DNA from 2 places in the Nocardia sp. NPDC052112 genome. Region 2 is predicted to be linked to the other one. Evidence: riboswitches for the same ligand, from Rfam matches in the RefSeq annotation. Region 2 holds a riboswitch; the other holds the start of a gene.

Region 1 (9,675 bases), on a different contig from region 2:
TGCCTGCTCCGCAATCGTCGCGGCCTGTGCGCAATGGTCGATGCTGCCGTCGATGCGTCCGGCCTCGAATTCGCTGCGCGCGAGCTCGATCAACAGCTCGGCTCGCAGCGGGCCGGGTGCGCTCGGTCCGGTCGCCTCGATCGCCCACTGGTGGAAGCGGATCGCGTCATCGAATGCGGTCGCCGCGCGTGCGGATTCGGCGGCGATGCGAGCCCAGTGTGCGCAGTCGGCGTTGCCGTCCGGGCCGCTCGCCCTTCGCAAGTGGGTCGCGATCGGTCCGGCCACCGAGGGATCGCCATCGGCGCGGGCGGCGAGCAACTCGGCGGCGCTGCGGTGCAATGACATTCGCTCCGACGGCGGCAATTCGGCGTAGATCGCATCGCGGATCAGCGCGTGGACGAATGCCACTCCGCCGTCGTCGGGGTGCCGGACCACACCGGCGGTCACAGCCGTATCCAGCGCGGTATCGACAGCGGTGCCCGTCAGCTGTTCGAGTAGATCCGGTTCGATCCGCTCGCCGAGCACGCTCGCGGCGCGCAGTACCGTCCGGGTCGCGGTGTCGAGCCGGTTCACGTGTGCCAATGCCAGCCGTCGAAAACCTGGACGGGACAACGGATCCGAATCGGAGTCACCGGCCGATTCGACGACGAGTCGAACATAGAGCGGGTTGCCGCGGGTGCGTTCGTATAGCCGATCGGCGGTCGCGGTATCCAGGGCGGGCGCGGCCTGGCGCAACCAATACCGGACCTCCTCGACCGATAGTCCGGTCAGCGGCATCGTCTGGGTGTGCCGCATCCCTACCAGGTCCGGCAATTGTTCGAGATAGGGGCCGTCGGTGGTGTCGCGTGCGGTGGCCAGCAGAAGCAACCGCTGACGCGGGAGTTCGGCGGCGACGTGCCGCAGCAGCAGTAGTGAGGTTCGATCGGCCCAGTGCAGGTCCTCCAGCACCACCGCGAGTCCGGCCGGAGCCGCGAGTGCTTCGAGCGCGTCGGTGAAGACGGTGAACATGCGAAACCGTTGCGAGGCCGAATCCGCCCACTGCACGGCGTCGCCACCCGCCAGCGTCTCGGACAACTCCGGGAGGTCGCGGCCGAGCCGGTGCCACGGCCACAGCGGCGGCATCCCCGTGTCGTCGACAGCGAAACCACGGCCGACGCGCAGCCCGCATTCGGCGGCGATTGCCGCGGTGTGTTCGGCCAGCCGGGTCTTGCCGATTCCGGCCGGCCCGTCGATCAGGATCAACCGCCCCTGTCCCGCGGCGGCTGCGAGCACAGCGGCCCGCAGTCGGGCGAGCTCGTGATGACGACCGATCAGCGGGTCCTGCATAGGCAGCAGTATCCATGCGTTCCGTGGACCGTGCGCGAGTTTCAGTACCCCGCGTACGTGGTGACACTGATCCGCATCGCTGCTGCGGCGCCGAAGCTGAGTACATCATTCCCGCAGATCAGGAGCGCCTCCGATGTACGCACAACTCGTCTATTTCGACGGACCACGCAGCAGCGACCAATTGGTCGCGGCGGACTTCGCGTCCCGGCACCGGATCGAGCCGGCGCTCGCCGGTATCCCCGGACTGCTCACCACCTATGAACTGCGCCGCCACGACGGGTCCGGGATAATCATCGCGATCGCCGAATCCGAGGGCGTGCTGCTCGACGCGCAGCGCGCGATCCTGGCCACCGAACTGCTGCCCGGCGAGGATATGGCACTGCTGCCCGGCCCCGACCGGGTGGAGACCTACCCGGTGATCGCGCATCGCGGCTCCGCCGACAGCTATGCGGATCGGGGCTAGCCATGTCGTGGACACTGCTCGTCGAACCACAGCTGCAACGTGGCCAACGACATTGGGTGGTCGACCCGGCGCACAGTCGCGCCGAATTCACCGTCGCCAATTTCGGCCGCACCGTCTACGGCCGGGCGCCGATCCGGGAGGGTCGCTTGACCACGGGGCGCGGCGGTACGCCCGAAACCGTCACCGGCACAGTCGATCTAGGTGCGATCGACACCGCGCACGCCCGGCGCGATCGGGATCTGCGTGCCCGCCGCCTGCTCGATCTGGACCGGCATCCGCTGATGACCTTCACCGCCGACCACATCACCGATATGGCCGGTGAATGGCGAGTCGCCGGGACCGCACGGGTGCGCGGGCGGCGGGTCGAACTCGTCTGCACCGTAGCCAAATTCGTCCTCGGTCCCGACGACACCGTCCGCCTGCTCGCCCATGCCGTGCTGGACCGGCGGGAAATCGGTATCCGGGCGCCGGAATTGATGATCGGACGGCATATCGCGATAGAGCTGAATGTGCTATTGCGCCCGGAAGTGACGTCGAATTGACGATCTCCGGCACGGACCGACGAGGGGTCAGTCCGTGCCGGTGTCCAGGTGAGCGTGCCCGAACAGCCGAAGCATAATGTCCGCCAGCATAATTCGCTCCTGCTGACTCAGCGGAGCGAGGATCTCGTCGCGTACTTGTCCCGCCTCCTGCTCGAGGGCCCTCAGCAAGGCCCGACCGGATCTGGTGATCCGCACCGACATGCGACGACGATCGGCCGGATCGCGGGTGCGTTCGACCTGACCGGCACCGGCCAATTCGTCGACGATCTTCGCCACATCGCTCGGATGGATATCGAGCCGAATACCCAGATCGCGCTGCATATGCGGCCCGAAATCGGCGAGTGCGGCGAGTACCGCCATATGCCACAGCCGAAGTCCGCGCGCCGCGAGCCGATCGGCGAACCGGCCGCGCGCGACCTTGCCCACCCGCGACAACAGGTAGATCTCGAGCCCGAGCAGGCTCGGTGGCAGGGCACGCGCGGAATCCATGCGACAAATTATAGGTCGGTGCCTACGATAGGTCTGGACCTACTAATAAGGAGTTGGCGTGGACGCCCTGTACTCGAGACTGCTCGTCACCGGTTTCGCCCAATGCTTCGACTTCTACAACGCCGTCCTTCCCGAGCTCATCGGCGCGAAGCTGATCAAAGGCACCGCGGCCGGTCCCTATGCGAACTGGGATGTCGACGATCAAGCGGTACTGGTGCTCTTCGACCGCACCGCGATGTCCGAAGTCGTCGGGACCACCGATATGCCCGCCACCGCCGCACCAGCGCAGGACGCCGCGATGTTCGTCTGCCGAGTGCCCGATGTCGACGCGGGCCTCGAGCTGTGCCTGCGCAACGGCGCGACCCTGGCCGCCGCCGCGGCCGACCGGCCGCACTGGGGCCCGAATCTGCGCACCGCGCACCTGCGCGACCCGGCGGGCACCCTGATCGAACTCCAGTCCTACTGACCAGCGATGAATTCCGCCCGCGCGCACCGTCGGCACTGATACACGTACACCGACCGGGAGGACCACCATGCAGAAAATCGTCACGAACCTCTGGTACGACACCCAGGCCGAGGAGGCCGCCGAGTTCTACTGTTCGCTGTTCGAGGATTCGAAGATCACCAATGTCGTGCCCTACTCCGAGGCGGGGCCACGCGAAGCCGGGCTCACCATGCTCGTCGATTTCGAACTCAACGGACAGAAGTTCACCGCCATCAACGGCGGCGGCGACTACCACTACACCCACGCCATGTCGCTGCTGGTCAATTGCGACAGCCAAGACGAGGTCGACCGGCTCTGGACGGCGCTGCTCGCCGACGGCGGCCAGCCGATCGAATGCGGTTGGCTCAATGACAAATACGGTGTGCCGTGGCAGATCTGGCCCGTCGAAGCCGACACCCTGCTGGCCGCTACCGACCGCGCGGCCGCGAACCGCGCTATGCAGGCGATGCTCGGAATGCAGAAGATCGACCTGCAGGGCATGCGGGACGCCTACGAAGGCAAGGTCAGCTGATCTGCCAGGAGCCGACCTCGCGGTATCCGGAGTTGTAGATGGCGGAGCCGTCGCCCTCGGTGATCTGGTAGTGCTTCATATTTCCGCCCCAATAGCGCAGGATGCGGCCGAGCTCATCGGCGAGATCGGCCGGCGCCGCCACGCCCTCGGGCAGGACATCCAGATCTACCTCCAGGGTGAATTTCACCCTGAGGAATGTACCGGCGCCCGGTTGGGCGACGGTCGCTTCGCTGTATGTTCCTCCGATCGCCGGGCGGGGCACGGACGTGGAAAGGTATCGTCGGGCGGGAAAATTTCACACACCAACGGGGGCTCGCACCAGCGGGCTGAGAGGACGGCTAGCCCAATTCGGGCGTTCAGGGCCGTCGACCGTATGAACCTGACCGGGTAATGCCGGCGTAGGGAGGATATTCATGGGCACACCTGTCGATTCCGTGACCACCGGTCCGATCGAAGGCAGCGTCAAGCACTACCAGGCGGTCGATGACCTGCGCATTCCGGTGCGTCGGATCAATCTGACCAATGGCGAGCACTTCGACGTCTACGACACCTCGGGCCCGTACACCGACGATAAGGCGTCCGTCGATCTGGAGGCCGGTCTACCGAAGTTGCGCGACGGCTGGGCAAAGCCCGAGGTCGACGGTCCGCGTACCCAGCTGGCCTGGGCGCGGCAGGGTCTCATCACCCCCGAGATGCGCTTCATCGCCGTACGCGAGGGCGTTTCGCCGGAGCTGGTGCGCGACGAGGTCGCCGCGGGTCGCGCGGTCATCCCGGCCAACCACCGGCATCCGGAGCTGGAGCCGACCGTTATCGGCAAGAAGTTCCTGGTGAAGATCAATGCCAATATCGGCAATTCGGCCGTGTCCTCCTCGATCGCGGAGGAGGTGGAGAAGATGGTGTGGGCCACCCGCTGGGGTGCGGACACCATTATGGATCTGTCCACCGGCAAGAACATTCACGAGACGCGCGAATGGATCCTGCGCAATTCGCCAGTCCCGGTCGGCACCGTGCCGATCTATCAGGCGCTGGAGCAGGTGAACGGTGATCCCACCGCGCTCACCTGGGAGATCTACCGCGACACCGTAATCGAGCAGTGCGAGCAGGGCGTGGACTATATGACCGTGCACGCCGGTGTGCTGCTGCGTTACGTGCCGCTGACCGCCAAGCGGGTCACCGGCATCGTCTCGCGTGGCGGATCCATCATGGCCGCATGGTGTCTGGCGCATCATCGGGAGTCGTTCCTGTACACCAACTTCGCCGAACTCTGTGAGATCCTGGCGAAATACGATGTGACCTTCTCCCTCGGCGACGGCCTGCGTCCCGGCTCCATTGCCGATGCCAATGACGAGGCCCAGTTCGCCGAGCTGCGCACCCTCGGTGAGCTGACCAAGATCGCGAAATCGCATGGCGTACAGGTCATGATCGAGGGGCCGGGGCACGTGCCGATGCACAAGATCGTGGAGAACGTGCGGCTGGAAGAGGAACTGTGCGAGGAAGCGCCGTTCTACACCCTCGGCCCGCTCGCCACCGATATCGCACCCGCCTACGACCACATCACCTCGGCCATCGGCGCGGCCATCATCGCCCAGGCGGGCACCGCGATGCTGTGTTATGTCACCCCCAAGGAGCATCTGGGGCTGCCCAACCGGGACGACGTCAAGGTCGGCGTGATCACCTACAAGATCGCCGCGCACGCCGCCGACCTCGCCAAGGGGCATCCGTACGCCCAGGACCGCGATAACGAATTGTCCAAGGCCCGGTTCGAATTCCGCTGGCGCGATCAGTTCGCCCTGTCCCTCGATCCGGACACCGCCCGCGAGTACCACGACGAAACCCTGCCCGCCGAGCCCGCCAAAACCGCGCACTTCTGCTCCATGTGCGGACCGAAGTTCTGCTCCATGCGCATCTCCGCCGATGTGCGGGAATACGCCGCGCGCCAGGGGCTTTCGGAGACCGAGGCGATCGAAGCCGGAATGGCCGAGAAGTCCGCGGAATTCGCCGACCACGGCGCACAGGTGTACCTGCCGGTCGTATCATAAGCAGTCCGCTGAAATGGCGATAGCCCCGGACCAAGGGGTGGTCCGGGGCTTCATTCAGGAAGGTACACGAAGAATCCGCCGCTCAGGAGCGGATTCGCCAAAATTGATGCCGAGTGGTTGCCTGTCCGACATTCGCGCGGGCGATCGGAAAACCGAGGGCGGCGAAGGACTGGCTGCACCATCATGACCACGCTGGCGTTCCCGATGTGGTCGATCCGCTCACCGAGGATCCGCTGCGCTTCATCGCCGCGGTCGATGCTGGTGTTCGAGCCGCCACGCAGTGAGTGCGCCGCTCAGGCGCGATCACGTAACGCATGCCAGACGCGTCCACGGACCTCACCGAGGCCGATGCGCCGCTTCTTCGAACCCGGTGCCGATGCCGTGATGACCACCTCGTCACCGTCCTCGAGAAAGGTCCGGTGCAGACCGTTCACCAGGACAGGTTCCGCCCCGCCCCAGGACAATTCGATGAACGAACCGCGCTGGTCCGACTCCGATCCGGAGATGGTGCCGGAGGCGTAGAGATCGCCGGTGCGCGTGGCGGCGCCGTTCACGGTGAGATGCGCCAGCATCTGCGCCGGTGACCAGTACATCCGGGAATACGGCGGATGCGAGACGGTTTGGCCGTTCCAATGCACGGCCACATCGATATCGAGGCCCCATGGCTGGCTGCCTCGCAGGTAGGGCAGCGGCTTGGGTTCTTGTTTCGGCAGCTGTCTGCGCGCGGTCTCCAAGGCGGCCAGCGGCGTTATCCAGGCCGAGAGCGAGGTCGCGAACGACTTGCCGAGGAACGGCCCGAGCGGCTGGTACTCCCAGGCCTGGATATCGCGCGCGGACCAATCGTTCACCAGCGCAACGCCGAAGACGTGATCGGCGAACTGATCGATATCGATGGGCATACCGAGTTCGGAACCGACCCCGACCACGAATCCGAGCTCGGCCTCGATATCGAGGCGTTGCGACGGGCCGAAATCCGGTGTGCCGGTGGGGGTTCGGCGCTGGCCACGTGGTCGCACGATATCGGTACCGGAGACGACGACGGTGCCGGCCCGTCCGTGATATCCGACCGGCAGATGCCGCCAATTGGGTAGGAGTGGTTCGGCATCGGGACGGAACAGCCTGCCGAGGTTCGTCGCGTGGTCGATGCTGGCGTAGAAATCGACGTAGTCACCGATATCCACCGGCAGCTTCATCCGTACGTCGTGCAGTAGATGCACTGCCTCCGTGGGGATTTCGTCATCTATCAGCTCACGGAGCCTGCTGCGCACCGCATGCCACCGACGTGGCCCCGCCGCCATGAAGGCATTGAGACTCGGCTCGGCGAATACCGGATCCTCCAGTGCAGCGGCGAGATCGATGACCTGCTCGCCGATTCTCGCGCCGACTCGGAAGCTCGCGCCCTCCGGCGCGAAGACACCGTAGGGCAGATTGTCCGGACCGAAGAGGGTGTTGTCGGGAACCTCGATGCGGGTTTTCATGCGGGTCCACGGCGCAGGTTCGCATGCGGTCGCTGATCCGGTTGCCGATGCCCGTCGGACTGCGGTCCGCGACCGGACCAGGTCCACGCATATCCGGGATCCTCGCAGGCCAGCGCGCCTTCGCCGAGTTCGAGCGGTCGGAAGGTGTCGACCATGACCGCGAGTTCGTCGAAGAAATCGATGCCGATACTGCGCTCATAGGCGCCCGGCTGCGGACCGTGCGCATAACCGCCGGGATGGACCGATACCGAACCCGGTCCGATACCGGAACCCCTACGCGCCTCGTAATTTCCGCCGCAGTAGAACATGATCTCGTCGCTGTCGACATTGGAGTGGTAGTACGGCACCGGAATCGACAGCGGGTGATAGTCGACCTTGCGCGGTACGAAATTGCATACCACGAAATTGATCCCCTCGAATGCCTGATGGGCGGGTGGCGGCTGGTGCACCCGGCCGGTAAGCGGTTCGAAATCGGCGATATTGAAGGTGAGCGGATACAGACAGCCGTCCCAGCCGATCACATCGAACGGATGCGTCGCGTAGATCATCCGCGTGCCGACCACCTGGCCGCTCGGGCGATGCTTGACCAGCACTTCGATATCGGTTCCGGTGGCGATCAACGTTTCCCCCGGCCCATGCAGATCCCGCTCGCAGTACGGCGAATGTTCCAGCAGCTGACCGAATTTCGACAGATAGCGCTTCGGCGGGGTGATGTGGCTGGATGCTTCGATCACATATGCGCGCAGCGGTTCCGGGCCGCTGGGCAGCCAGCGGTGCGTGGTCGCGCGCGGGATCAAAACCTGGTCGCCTTGGCGGGCCGGGATGGTGCCGAAGACCGTTTCGACAACGGCCGCACCGGATTCCACGTACACCAGCTCGTCGCCTATCGCATTGCGGTACAGCGGCGAGGCACCCTTGGCGACCACATAGGAGATCCGCACATCCGCATTGCCGAGCAGCAGCCGACGTCCGGTGACGGGATCGGTACCCGCCGGGCTGTCACCGGGAAACAGTCCATGTAGCCGCAGATGTCGATGGCGCAGTGGATGGTTCGGGGTGAGGGTCTGGTCCGGTAGCTCCCATACCGTCGAATCGACGATGGCGGGCGGCAGGCCACGGTGATACAGCAGCGAGGAATCGCCGGAGAAGCCCTCCTCGCCCATCAGCTCTTCGTAATAGAGCCGTCCCCGGTCGTCTCGATGCTGCGTGTGCCGCTTCGGCGGCACCGCTCCCACCTGCCGATAGAACGCCATGACCGCACCTCCGGCTGGACCGCTGGATTTGCCTTCCATCGTAGTGCCGCAGGCGCCGGTAGGGTGCACATTTTGTCGGTTCGCTGCCGACTTCTGCGGCATTTCGCCTAGCGATGGGGCGAAGTGCTGAACAATTGTCAGGCGTGACGCAATGCGCGGTACACGGCCGCCCCGACGAAGGCCCCGAGGCTCTGCGGATCCCAACCGCCCTCGCCCGACAACAGCGTGCGTACCGCACCCTCACCCGCGGACACCCACAGTTCGACCAGCGCCGGCAATTTGCGCTCGGCGTCCTCGGTGCCCCATGCGCGCAGCGTCGGTCGCAGCAGTGTCGTGCAGCGTTCGATGGCGAGCCTGCGTCCGTGCCCGAACGAATTCGCAACGGCCGGATCGGGGTTGGCATACAGCAGGCGCCACGCATCCGGCCGCTCGGCCGCCTTCTCCAGCAGTGCGCGGAAGCCATCGACGAATACGGTCTCGCCCGCGTCGACAGCCCGGGGCGGCAGCACCTCGAGCACTCCGCCGACCAGGAAGCTCTCCTCACGTTGGATGAGCGCCTCGATCAATTCGACGCGATCCGGGAAGCAGGCGTACACCACGGGCCGGGTCACGTTCATCCGCTCGGCGATCGCGGCCATGGTGACTGCCGCGACACCGTGCTCGACGGCGATCGCGAGCGCGGTGTCGAGCACCTGGGGGCGGCGACGCTCCGGGCCCAAATGCTGTGCCCGCTGCCGTGGCGGCACGGCCGTCTCGCTACCCATGGGCACCAAGATATCAGCGTTGTTCGCTGGATCAGCCCTGGTACCGGGCCTGAAGATCAAATTCCTACGTTTATGAACAATAATGCTACATTCGCGAATGAAGTCGCCGGTTCCCGTTCGGATCAATGAGGAGACAGCCATGACCGATACCCTGTTCAACCCGAAGACCTGCGAGTTCGCCGAGTTCGACGCGGAGACCCGCAGACTCCTGCGCGCCACCGTGGAGTGGTTCGAGACCAGGGGTAGGGCGGCGCTGAAACACGACGATCGGGAGCGGATCTGGTATGCCGACTTCCTCGATTTCG
Region 2 (9,675 bases):
TGGCTGCCATGTTCATGTCGGGGTGCCGTCACGGGAAATCGCGGTCCGGGTCGGAAATTATTTGCGGCCCTGGTTGCCGGTGTTGTTGTCGTTGACGGCCAATTCCGCGGTCTACCGTGCCACCGATACCGGATACGCCAGTTGGCGCAGCATTCAGTGGCGGCGATGGCCGAGTGCCGGTCCACCCCCGTTCTTCGATTCCGAAGCCGACTACGACGATATGGTGCGGATGATGCTCGCCAGCGGCAGCATTCTCGATAAGGCGATGGTGTATTGGGATGTGCGGCCCTCGGCCACGTACCCGACCGTCGAGGTGCGCGTCAGTGATGTGCCGGCGACGGTCGAGGAAACGGCGTTATTGGCCACGCTGATTCGTGCCGCCGTCGTCATGGCGAATACGGCGATACACGATCGGCTGCCACCGCCGCCGGTGCCCGCGGAGGTGTTGCGGGCCGCGTATTGGCGGGCCGCCCGATCCGGGCTGGACGGCGATGGGCTCGACACGATCAGCGGCCGCGCCTTTCCGGCCCGCACCCTGCTCGCCGCGCTGGTCGACTACCTCACCCCCGCGCTCGAGCAGTCGGGTGACCGGCAGTTCGTCGTCGATACCGTCGATGCGGTGCTGGCGCGTGGCAACGGCGCCCGGCGCCAACGCGCCGCCTTGTACGTGCACAACGATGTCACCGATGTCATCGATGTTGTCGCCGCCGCGACCCTCGAAGGGTGCTACTGACCGGACGAGCCGAATACCGGGCGCAGGCCACCGTCACGGACGACCTGTACGGCGACGAGCGCCAGCAGCGTCGCACCGGTCACCATGTGCTCGATCGCATCGGTGATATGGCTCGGGAAGCTGAAGATCAGCACGTGGTGCGAGAACAGCGCCCACACCCCGACCACGAATCCCCCGCCGACCCCGGCGAGCATGCAGTACCAGGCCGACCACGACTTGCGGGTCGCGACGATCGGCGCCGGGCCGAACAGCAGTAGCCCGGCCACCGCATGCCAGCCGTTGTAGTCCATACCGAGCACCGGAGTCGCCGGGGCGTGTTCGCCGAGTTCGAAACTGGGCTCGGCGAACCACCCCGCGATCGCCCACACGATATGGATCGCACCGATCACGAACACGGCCCATTGCAGAAAACTCCACTGCGCCCCACCGATTCGCCGATCTACCACAGATAGTTCGCCCATCGCACCCTCCCCGATCGCTCTACTACACAGAGTAGTTGATATGGCGGTGACGGGAAAGTGCTTCGATGGAGGTGTGCCCCTGCTCGTCGGCACGTCGGGCTGGCAGTACCGCGACTGGCGCGATGTGCTGTATCCGAGAAAAGTTCCGCAGCGTGCGTGGCTCGAAACCTACGCCGCGGGCTTCGCGACGGTCGAGAGCAACAATGCCTTCTATCGGCTGCCCAGCGGCGAGACTTTCGCGGCATGGCGGGATCGAACACCGCCGGACTTCTGTTTCGCGGTCAAGGCCAGCCGGTTCCTCACCCACATCAAGCGGCTGCGCGAACCCGAGGAGCCAGTCGCGCGCATGCTGGAGCACGCCTGTGCACTGGGCGACAAGCTGGGGCCGGTGCTCCTGCAACTGCCGCCGACGCTGCGGGTGGATCCGGCACTGCTCGACGCCTGCCTGCGCTGTTTTCCGCCCGAGATCCGCATCGCGGTCGAACCCCGGCACGATTCCTGGTGGATTCCCGAAGTTCGTGCCGTCCTGACGGAATGCGGTGCGGCGCTGTGTTGGGCCGATGTCCGATCGCGCCCGGTCGCCCCGCTGTGGCGGACGACGGATTGGGGTTATCTGCGACTGCATTCCGGACGCGCGACACCCGCACCGCGTTACGGGCGCACGGCACTCACCAGTTGGGCGCGACGGCTGGCCGACACCTGGTCGGATCGGGCGCAGGTGTTCATCTACTTCAACAATGATCCCGGCGGTGCGGCGGTGCGCGACGCAATCGTCTTCGCGCGCACCGCCGCCGCGGCCGGATCCACCGTCAGCCGAACGCCCACAACGGGTTTCAGTTCCCGACGATAGCGTTCATGATGGTGCCCGCGCTGGTCGCGATGACACCACCGACCATCGCGCCGGCGAGCATCTTCGGCGAGTCCAGGGTGCCTCCGCTCCACTTTTCCCAAGCGAACCGGCCGCCCGCGTAGGTGATACCGCAGACACCCGACAGCAGAACAAACCAAGTCAGGTAACGGACCAACTGCAGGATCTTCTCCGAATTGGGTGGCGCCTCGGGCGTCGGATCCCCGAGTTGGGCAAGGACGGTCTCGTGCAAGGTAATCAGCATCATGGGCGCATACTCATTCCAGGTAGAGGCGGGCGATGAGCGGCAGATAACCGAGCAATAACCAGGTCGGTACCGCACAGTATGGACGTCGGCCGAGATTTTCGGGCGGTCTCTGCGGAACCTGTCTGGAATGTCCGAAGGCGCGGCCCGGCGCGCCGGTGCGCGGGTGTAGCATTTCGCCCGAACGACCCCAACGCGGGAGCTCGGGCACGGCCGGGCTGAGAGGGCGGACCCCACGTTTCGCCGACCGCATGAACCTGTCCGGGTAATGCCGGCGTAGGGAGAGCGGTACCGGGATGTCTACACCCACCCTTGATCGATCCGAGCGGCGCGAAGCACCGCTGACGCTGGACCAGCCCGCGCCGAAAGTCCTGTCTTTCTGGGACCAGAGCGCATTCTGGGCGAACCTCGGGGTCAGCCTGTTCGCCTTCTCCGGCGCGTACACGGTGCTGGCACCGAACACCGGTGGCGCCGCGCAGATCTCCATCGCCGCGGGCATTCTCGCGATGATCATCGGAACGGTGGTCGGCGGACTCATGCTCGGCCTGGCCGCGGTGCCGGGAGCCAAGACGGGTAAGCCCGCGATGATGTTGCTGCGCGGGTTGTTCGGTGCGAAGCTCAGCTACCTGCCGACGGTGCTCAATATCGCGCAGCTGATCGGTTGGGGCACCTTCGAACTGATCGTCATCGGCGATGCGGCCGAGGAGCTGTTCGACGGTGGGCCGCACTGGGTTTATGTGATCGCCGCGGGTGTGCTGACGACGGTATTGACGATCTGGCCGCTCGGATCGGTGCGAATGCTGCGGCGATTCGTGACCGTCGGCGTGGTGATCGCGTTGATCTGGTTCTATATCCAGTTCGTCCGCGCGGGTCTGCCGAATCTCACCGCCAATCCGGGACCCGCGGGCGGCGGGCCGTTCGGTGTGGATTGGAATCTCTTCTGGATCGCTACCGATGCGGCACTTGCGGTTTCGATCTCGTGGGTGCCGGTGGCGGCCGACTACACCAGGCACTCCCGCAGCACCCGCGCGGCATTCGGCGCGGCCAGTGGGGCGTATGCGTTCACCCAGATCATCGCCTATGTGCTCGGACTGTTCGCATTGGCGCTCGCGTCCGCCGACGGCGGGGTGTATTCGCCATTCCTGAAGGTCACTTTCGGAGCGGTGTTCTTCTTCGTCTTCGTCTTCCGCGAGGCCGACCAGTCCTTCGCGAATGTGTACTCGACGGCCGTGTCGATTCAGAATCTCGCGCCCCGGGTCGACCGCCGGGTGCTCTCGATCGGTCTCGGCCTGCTGATCACGCTGCTCGCACTGCGGCTGAACATGGCGAATTACTTCGGCTTCCTCGGCCTGATCGGTTCGGTCTTCGTGCCACTGCTCGGCGTGCTCGTCGCGGATTTCTTCCTGCGGACGCGGGACCAGTGGGATACCTCGGCGACCGCGCCATCGCGCTGGGGCATGGTTTTCGCCTGGCTGGTCGGACTTTCGGTATACCAACTGATCAACCCGGGCGATGCCGGAGTGTGGACCGACTTCTGGGTCGACGTACAGGAAGAACTGCACTTCACCAAACAGGCGTGGATGAGCGCGTCGCTGTTGTCGTTCCTGGCCGCGGTCGTGATCGCGTGGGGTGTGGGGCGGATTTCGGTGCGACGCAAGTCTGTATAGCCTCCGAATGGATGCACCGCGACCGCCGACAGGTGGCTCACGCGTTGTCGACGCGGGACGCACGGCAGCGCTGTCGCGTATCCAGTGCACACCCCGCACAGGCTCTGTCTCATACGAGGCGCCCACTGGATATGTGCCGAGATCAATTCCGCCACTTCGGCATTCGCTCGAATCCCAGGCGGCAAGCAGCGGTGCGACGTCCCCTCGTCTCGAATCGCCGACGTCACGATCACGAGACAGCGCCCGTGGGGTGGAAAAGGCTGAACCGTACTACTGGGCGTGCCAGGCCGACCTACAGGGAGTACGCAATGAAGAAGATTCAGGACAACTATCGTCGACTTCATGGCATACGACGTACCCATGCAGGTTGCGGTGTGCGGACCGAGTGACTGCACTGGTATCGAGGCCGAGTGGGCCGCGGAGGTGGGGCGGTTGCTCGCGAGTGCCGGGGCCACCGTTCTGTGTGGCGGCGGGACCGGCGTCATGGCCGCGGTCGCCGAGGGGGCTTTCAGTGCGGGTGGTCTCGTCATCGGAGTCCGACCCGATACCGACCAGTCCGCTCCATGTCGCGGTCTGTCCGCGGTTCTATACACCAACATGGGCGAGGGCCGAAACGCGATCCTCATTCACTCCGCCGATGCCGTCATCGTGATCGGCGGCTCCTGGGGCACCCTCTCCGAACTCGCCTTCGCCCGCCACCGCGGCACCACCCCCGTCATCTCGCTGGGCGGCTGGCAACTACACGACGCCGCCGGAAACCCCATCCCAGCAGCACAACTCGCCACCGACCCCGCCGACGCCGTTCACCGCGCCCTCGCCTGATCCCCGAAACCCGCTCCGACACTCACGCGAAACTCAGCGGCCGCTGCCCGTCGGCGCCATGGGAACCGTTCGCCGAAAGGTCTGGCGTGGGCCGCCTTCCGAGCCCGGGGTGGCCATCTCGGCTGGGGTGAAGCCGAGGCCTTCATAGAACGCGCGAGCGGCGGCCGCGGCGGGATGACCGAGGCCGAAGGTGACAACCTCGATCGTGGCGGGAGCTCGGACCTATTCGGGGCAGATGACTCTCCCTTACCGGGTGCCGAGGTGGGTGAGTAGCAGCACGGTGAGAGTAACCGTGCCGGCGAGGCCGACTCCGCCGTCGCGTATGGCTATGGCGAGATGCGCTCCGCGGGCGAGAACGGACTGGGAATGGGACAGGACTTCCGGGCGCGCTTGCTGGGCTTGTGTTCTCGGCGAACACCAGATAGTCGTGATCTTTGTGCCGCATCGCGCTATGCGAATGGCGGCCTCGTCCACGGCCTACGCTCGTCGAGCGCGCGTACGAGTCGGGCAAGGAAGTCCCGCACGACGGCGTCATCGTGATGATCGAGCGCCGACAGGCGCGGACATCCCGATGCGAGAGCATCGACTGCGGCCTGGTAGTAGTTATCCACTGGACCGGTGAAGGTCCGCTGCTCGATCAGGTCCTCCGCAATCCCGACGACCTCGTCGTCGCGGAGTAGAACATCTCCCCAAATGCCGTATGTGAGCATGTGGATGTATCCCTGCCAAGGATATGGCGGTTCCACGGCGTCTACGCTGTCCGGGGCTTCATCCATGACAACCAAGGTAACCGACGCTCACGCCTCTCTAGCCCGATCCGCCGCCTGCCTGCCACGCACCGACTGCGGCCTCGACACCAGTGATCGCAATGTGATTCGCGAATCGAACACCTCGATGAAGACGCCAACGTCCGTAGCTTCGTCCACCACGCATGCCTCCTCGCTCGGCACGTACCGGCAGGCGCAACTCTTCGATCGTAAGCATCTTCCCGGCCGGTAGGTCTGGGCGTCGTCGGCGGATTCGATTGCGAGGCAGCATCCCTGGTGTGATCAGCCCTCCATCGCACGGAGCCGCTCGGCGATCGGGGGATGGCTGCCGAACCAGCGGGCACGCACGGCGAGCAGTCCGGTGACCGGCGTGCGGTCTCGCAGCCACTCACGCAGCGCGGCCGCGAGATCACCCCCGTATCCGAGGTCGACCGCTACCCGGTCGGCGGCGAATTCCTCACGCCGGCTGCGTGTCGCGTTGGTGAGTGGTTCGATAGCGAACAGCACCGACAGCCCCAGCGCGACCGGCAAACCTGTCGTGGGTGCCAGTGCAACGGGTACAACGGCCAGCAAAGCCACGACGAACACGAACCGAACCACGATCGCGGTAACACCGAGAACGTTCACCAGCCGCCCCACCACCGCCACGAGCCGCTGCACGATCCTCGCGGGAATCGAGCACCAGGCGTCGAGTAGTCGCAACCGCTGGTCGGCGTGCAGGTGATGGCCGAGTTCGTGGGCGAGTACGGCCTCCAACTGGCGTGACTCCAGCGAGGCGACCGCCCAACTGGTAACCGCGACAACGCGGGTCGGCGCGGCATAGGCGTTCAGGAACCCGGATTGCTGAACCCACAACGAGTACGGCCAGCCGTCCAGCCCGGGAGCACGAGTGACCCGCGCCCATGCGGCGGAGAGGATTTCCGGTTCCGCGGCAACCGGCCTGCGGAATCCGAACATCGTGGCCATCGACTGGCGGTTCGGAGCGAACCATCCCGCGTCGAAAACGATGACTCCGACCAACACCCACGCCCCCACCACCAAAGCCGTAAGCCACACTCCGGTACACATCTCGATCACAACCATGATGAGCACACTCAGCGCCACCGTCGGCAACACGAGCAGAACACTGACCGACCACGACAACGCAACCCGAAGTCGACGTCCGAGCACATCAGCAGAACCGTCGCGTCGCGGCGAACCACGAAAAGCCCACATAGCTCTCCTGACTGCATCACCGGCCACTCCAGCCGGTCACTGCACCGAACCAACAGGGGATGGCGATACCCGATCGCCGTGCCCCTCGTACGAAACAGTATCGCGGTGCCCCGCCGCGCCAGCATTTATCGGTGGATCGGGATGCATTTGCGGACAACCGATCTGCTCCTTGGCCATCCGAACCAACTCCGCCACTGCCAGTTCCTCGGCCGAAGCCTGCACCGGCTCCTTCTTCGTCGCCACGGCATCAAGTGTCGTCATCACGGCACCCTCCCGCTGAGCATCACTCAGCGAATCAGGCCGGAAACACCCTTAGATCCACAGTCCCAGCGGCTACTCGAGAGTACGTTTCGTGCTGGACGACCGACCGTCTCTCACGGTGGATAAGGGGCGATCTCGGCGGTCCATTCGGTCGCTGCGATCGACACGAACTCGGTAGGCGGGCGGGTCCGACGATCACGCTGTCAGTTTCGGGCATCGGCGCGAGACAGGTTCCAGCTCTGCCACGTGTCCTGGTCGAGTCTGTTGCGGATCGGGCCGAGTATCTGCGCACGCTGTGGCTGCGGCAGTCGGTCGACGGCAGGGAGGACATCGGGCGAAAGCCTGCTGAGGTAGAGCGTGTCAAGGTTCTTGCCGTGCTCCCAGCGATCGATATTCCGCTCCGCGACGAGGCCTTCCGGGTTGAGCACGGCCAGCGCGAACAGTGTCGACATGGCGGTGCCGATGGCGGCGCGCGGCAGCCAGGTGCCGTCCAGGCGCAGCACCGCCACGATCATCAGCAGGTACACCAGCCCCAGCCAGAGTTCACATACCTCGACCAATACGCGCATGACGGTGAAGCCGTAAGCCTGCTGGTAGGTCCACATGCGGCCGAGGGCGGAGGCGACGATGATCAGCGTCAGCACGCCGATCGCGCACAAGAGGGTACGCAGCCAAGCCCGGTCCGTGGCGGATTCCTGTGCGGCCCATCGCAATACGACGGCGATTACGGCGAGCGTGAGGATGGTGACGATCGAAAGCTGCCAGAATCCGCTGCGCGCGTATTCGGCGTAGGTCAAATTCGCGGTGCGCTGGACGTAGTCGTCACCGCCGAACAGCGCGACGAACTGGGCGGCCACGAAGACCGCGAACAGAATGGTCAGCGCGCCCACTGGCAGTGCCCACTCCAACCGTCGCAGGCATCGGCCGGACGGCGCACCGCTGGCCGCCGCTCGCGGACCGGCAAGCAGGTACATGGCTCCGACGCTGCCGAGCCCGAGTACCGCGAACAGCACGGTCCACTGCACGACCGATCCCGCGTCGATCTCCGGCGTCACGGCGGTGAGCAGTTTCGCGAATGTCGCATCGGCACCACCCAGCAACGGCACGAAAACCGCCAATAACGCCAGCGTCACCGCAACCGATATCCCGGCCCGCCACGATCGCCACGCCGGCCCGGCACCGATCCGCCCGAATGCCGAATACACCCACGGAATGCCCGCGATCGACTCGATCGGCACCGCGATCACGTCGTACCACGCCCCATACACCGACCGACGGCCGACGACAGCCAACGACCCGGCCACCCCAGCCCCCACCACACACAGCGCGAACAGCCACCCTGCGGCCCGCACCGCCCCGACCGCCAGCAACGCCAACGCCAACGTCGTCCACCACATCCGACCCCAATTCGCAGCGCGGACAACCGATCTCGGTACCGGCCGGCCCGCTTCCGCATCATCTCCCGGCGTCGCCCGACCGCCTGTGCCAACCGCACCCGCGCGCTCCGGATCATGCCCCGCCGCCGTCGATGCGGGCGATTCAGCCGATTCCGACGAATCCGGTGTCGACGCCGCATCCTCCCCCGCGCCCCCGCTGGTCGATCCCGCACCTCGGCGCAGCGCCCGATCACCGCCAACCTCCGGAACCGACTGCCCGGCGCATATTCCGACGCCTTCGGATTCGACATCAGATCGTCGCGTACCGAACCGCCGCTGCTCACCTCGGACCGATCGGACTCCACGCCAGCACTTTTGCGCATCATCCGATTACCGACTTCAGGCACCCAGTGTCCTGGGGCACACTCCATTCCTCCGGCGGCGGACGGATGCGTTGTCGGCTCGCCTGCGGCGATGCGTCGCGCACGGCGGTCCACGGTGACCACCGCGGCCGCTGCCACCGAACCGGCAAGTACCCAACCGATTCCAGGGCGGTCCAATGGGACGAACACCGCGCCCGCGAGACCTGCGATACCAGCTGCGGGTAACACGCCTGGCGGGCAGGCTATGCGCCGCCACCTCGGTACCGGAACAGGCCAGGGCCTGGGCGCCTGCAACCCGAAGCCCGGTGGCGCAACGAGGGGTCCGGCGGGCGGCGGCACACTCACCTGGCTCGTCGGGCTCGCCCACGCACTCGACTGGCTCGACCACACATTCGGCGAGCTCGTCGGCGAATTCGACGACATTCCCGATGACGCATCCGCGATACCACTCGACGCCACTCCCCGTTCCGCCGTCGATGTGTTCGTGGGTGCGCTCGATTCCGTCGGCGCCGCATCCGCGCTCGTCGAATCCGATGCGTCCGACATCCAGTCAGCGGACGACGCAGCCGACCCCTCGACGGCTGTATGCACCTCCGCAACCGCATCACCCACGGACTCGGCAGAGGTCGGCGCATCATCGTCGGACTCGGACGCGGAAAGGTCGTCGGATGCATCCAACCGCCCCGCTTCGGCCGAAGACTCGGCACCGCTCGGTGCGGCCTCCGCCGATTCGACCCGGTTCCTCGGCTCCGATATCGGTGGCGTGGGTGACTTGGATTGCGTTGGGTCGGCTGTGGGTTCGTCGGGCATGCTGTCCCTCCTTGGGGTGTGCGAGATCGTCCCGGGACCGTGTTCGGCCCGGGTTGCGGAATATCGAA

The links. A riboswitch is a leader RNA that binds a small molecule or an ion and turns the genes downstream of it on or off. The one in region 2 is predicted to bind thiamine pyrophosphate.
Region 1: another riboswitch for thiamine pyrophosphate. It lies ahead of thiC (phosphomethylpyrimidine synthase ThiC); the one in region 2 lies ahead of AB0L58_RS03385 (cytosine permease).

What each region holds. Positions count from the first base shown of each region.
Region 1 covers NZ_JBFAWD010000011.1:29,913-39,587, forward strand. The annotation lists gene AB0L58_RS21905 (AAA family ATPase) at 1-1,326, opposite strand, end outside; gene AB0L58_RS21910 (hypothetical protein) at 1,460-1,789, shown strand; gene AB0L58_RS21915 (YceI family protein) at 1,792-2,331, shown strand; gene AB0L58_RS21920 (MarR family transcriptional regulator) at 2,359-2,820, opposite strand; gene AB0L58_RS21925 (hypothetical protein) at 2,879-3,286, shown strand; gene AB0L58_RS21930 (VOC family protein) at 3,354-3,836, shown strand; gene AB0L58_RS21935 (hypothetical protein) at 3,829-4,023, opposite strand; TPP riboswitch at 4,132-4,258, shown strand; gene thiC (phosphomethylpyrimidine synthase ThiC) at 4,250-5,875, shown strand; gene fahA (fumarylacetoacetase) at 6,169-7,353, opposite strand; gene AB0L58_RS21950 (homogentisate 1,2-dioxygenase domain-containing protein) at 7,350-8,606, opposite strand; gene AB0L58_RS21955 (TetR/AcrR family transcriptional regulator) at 8,744-9,370, opposite strand; gene AB0L58_RS21960 (acyl-CoA dehydrogenase) at 9,510-9,675, shown strand, end outside.
Region 2 covers NZ_JBFAWD010000002.1:17,620-27,294, forward strand. The annotation lists gene AB0L58_RS03365 (glutamate--cysteine ligase) at 1-733, shown strand, start outside; gene AB0L58_RS03370 (DUF4383 domain-containing protein) at 727-1,194, opposite strand; gene AB0L58_RS03375 (DUF72 domain-containing protein) at 1,235-2,044, shown strand; gene AB0L58_RS03380 (hypothetical protein) at 2,028-2,309, opposite strand; TPP riboswitch at 2,492-2,606, shown strand; gene AB0L58_RS03385 (cytosine permease) at 2,603-3,973, shown strand; gene AB0L58_RS03390 (LOG family protein) at 4,316-4,795, shown strand; gene AB0L58_RS03395 (hypothetical protein) at 5,245-5,571, opposite strand; gene AB0L58_RS03400 (M48 family metalloprotease) at 5,845-6,678, opposite strand; gene AB0L58_RS03405 (hypothetical protein) at 6,814-7,038, opposite strand; gene AB0L58_RS03410 (DUF4173 domain-containing protein) at 7,242-8,420, opposite strand.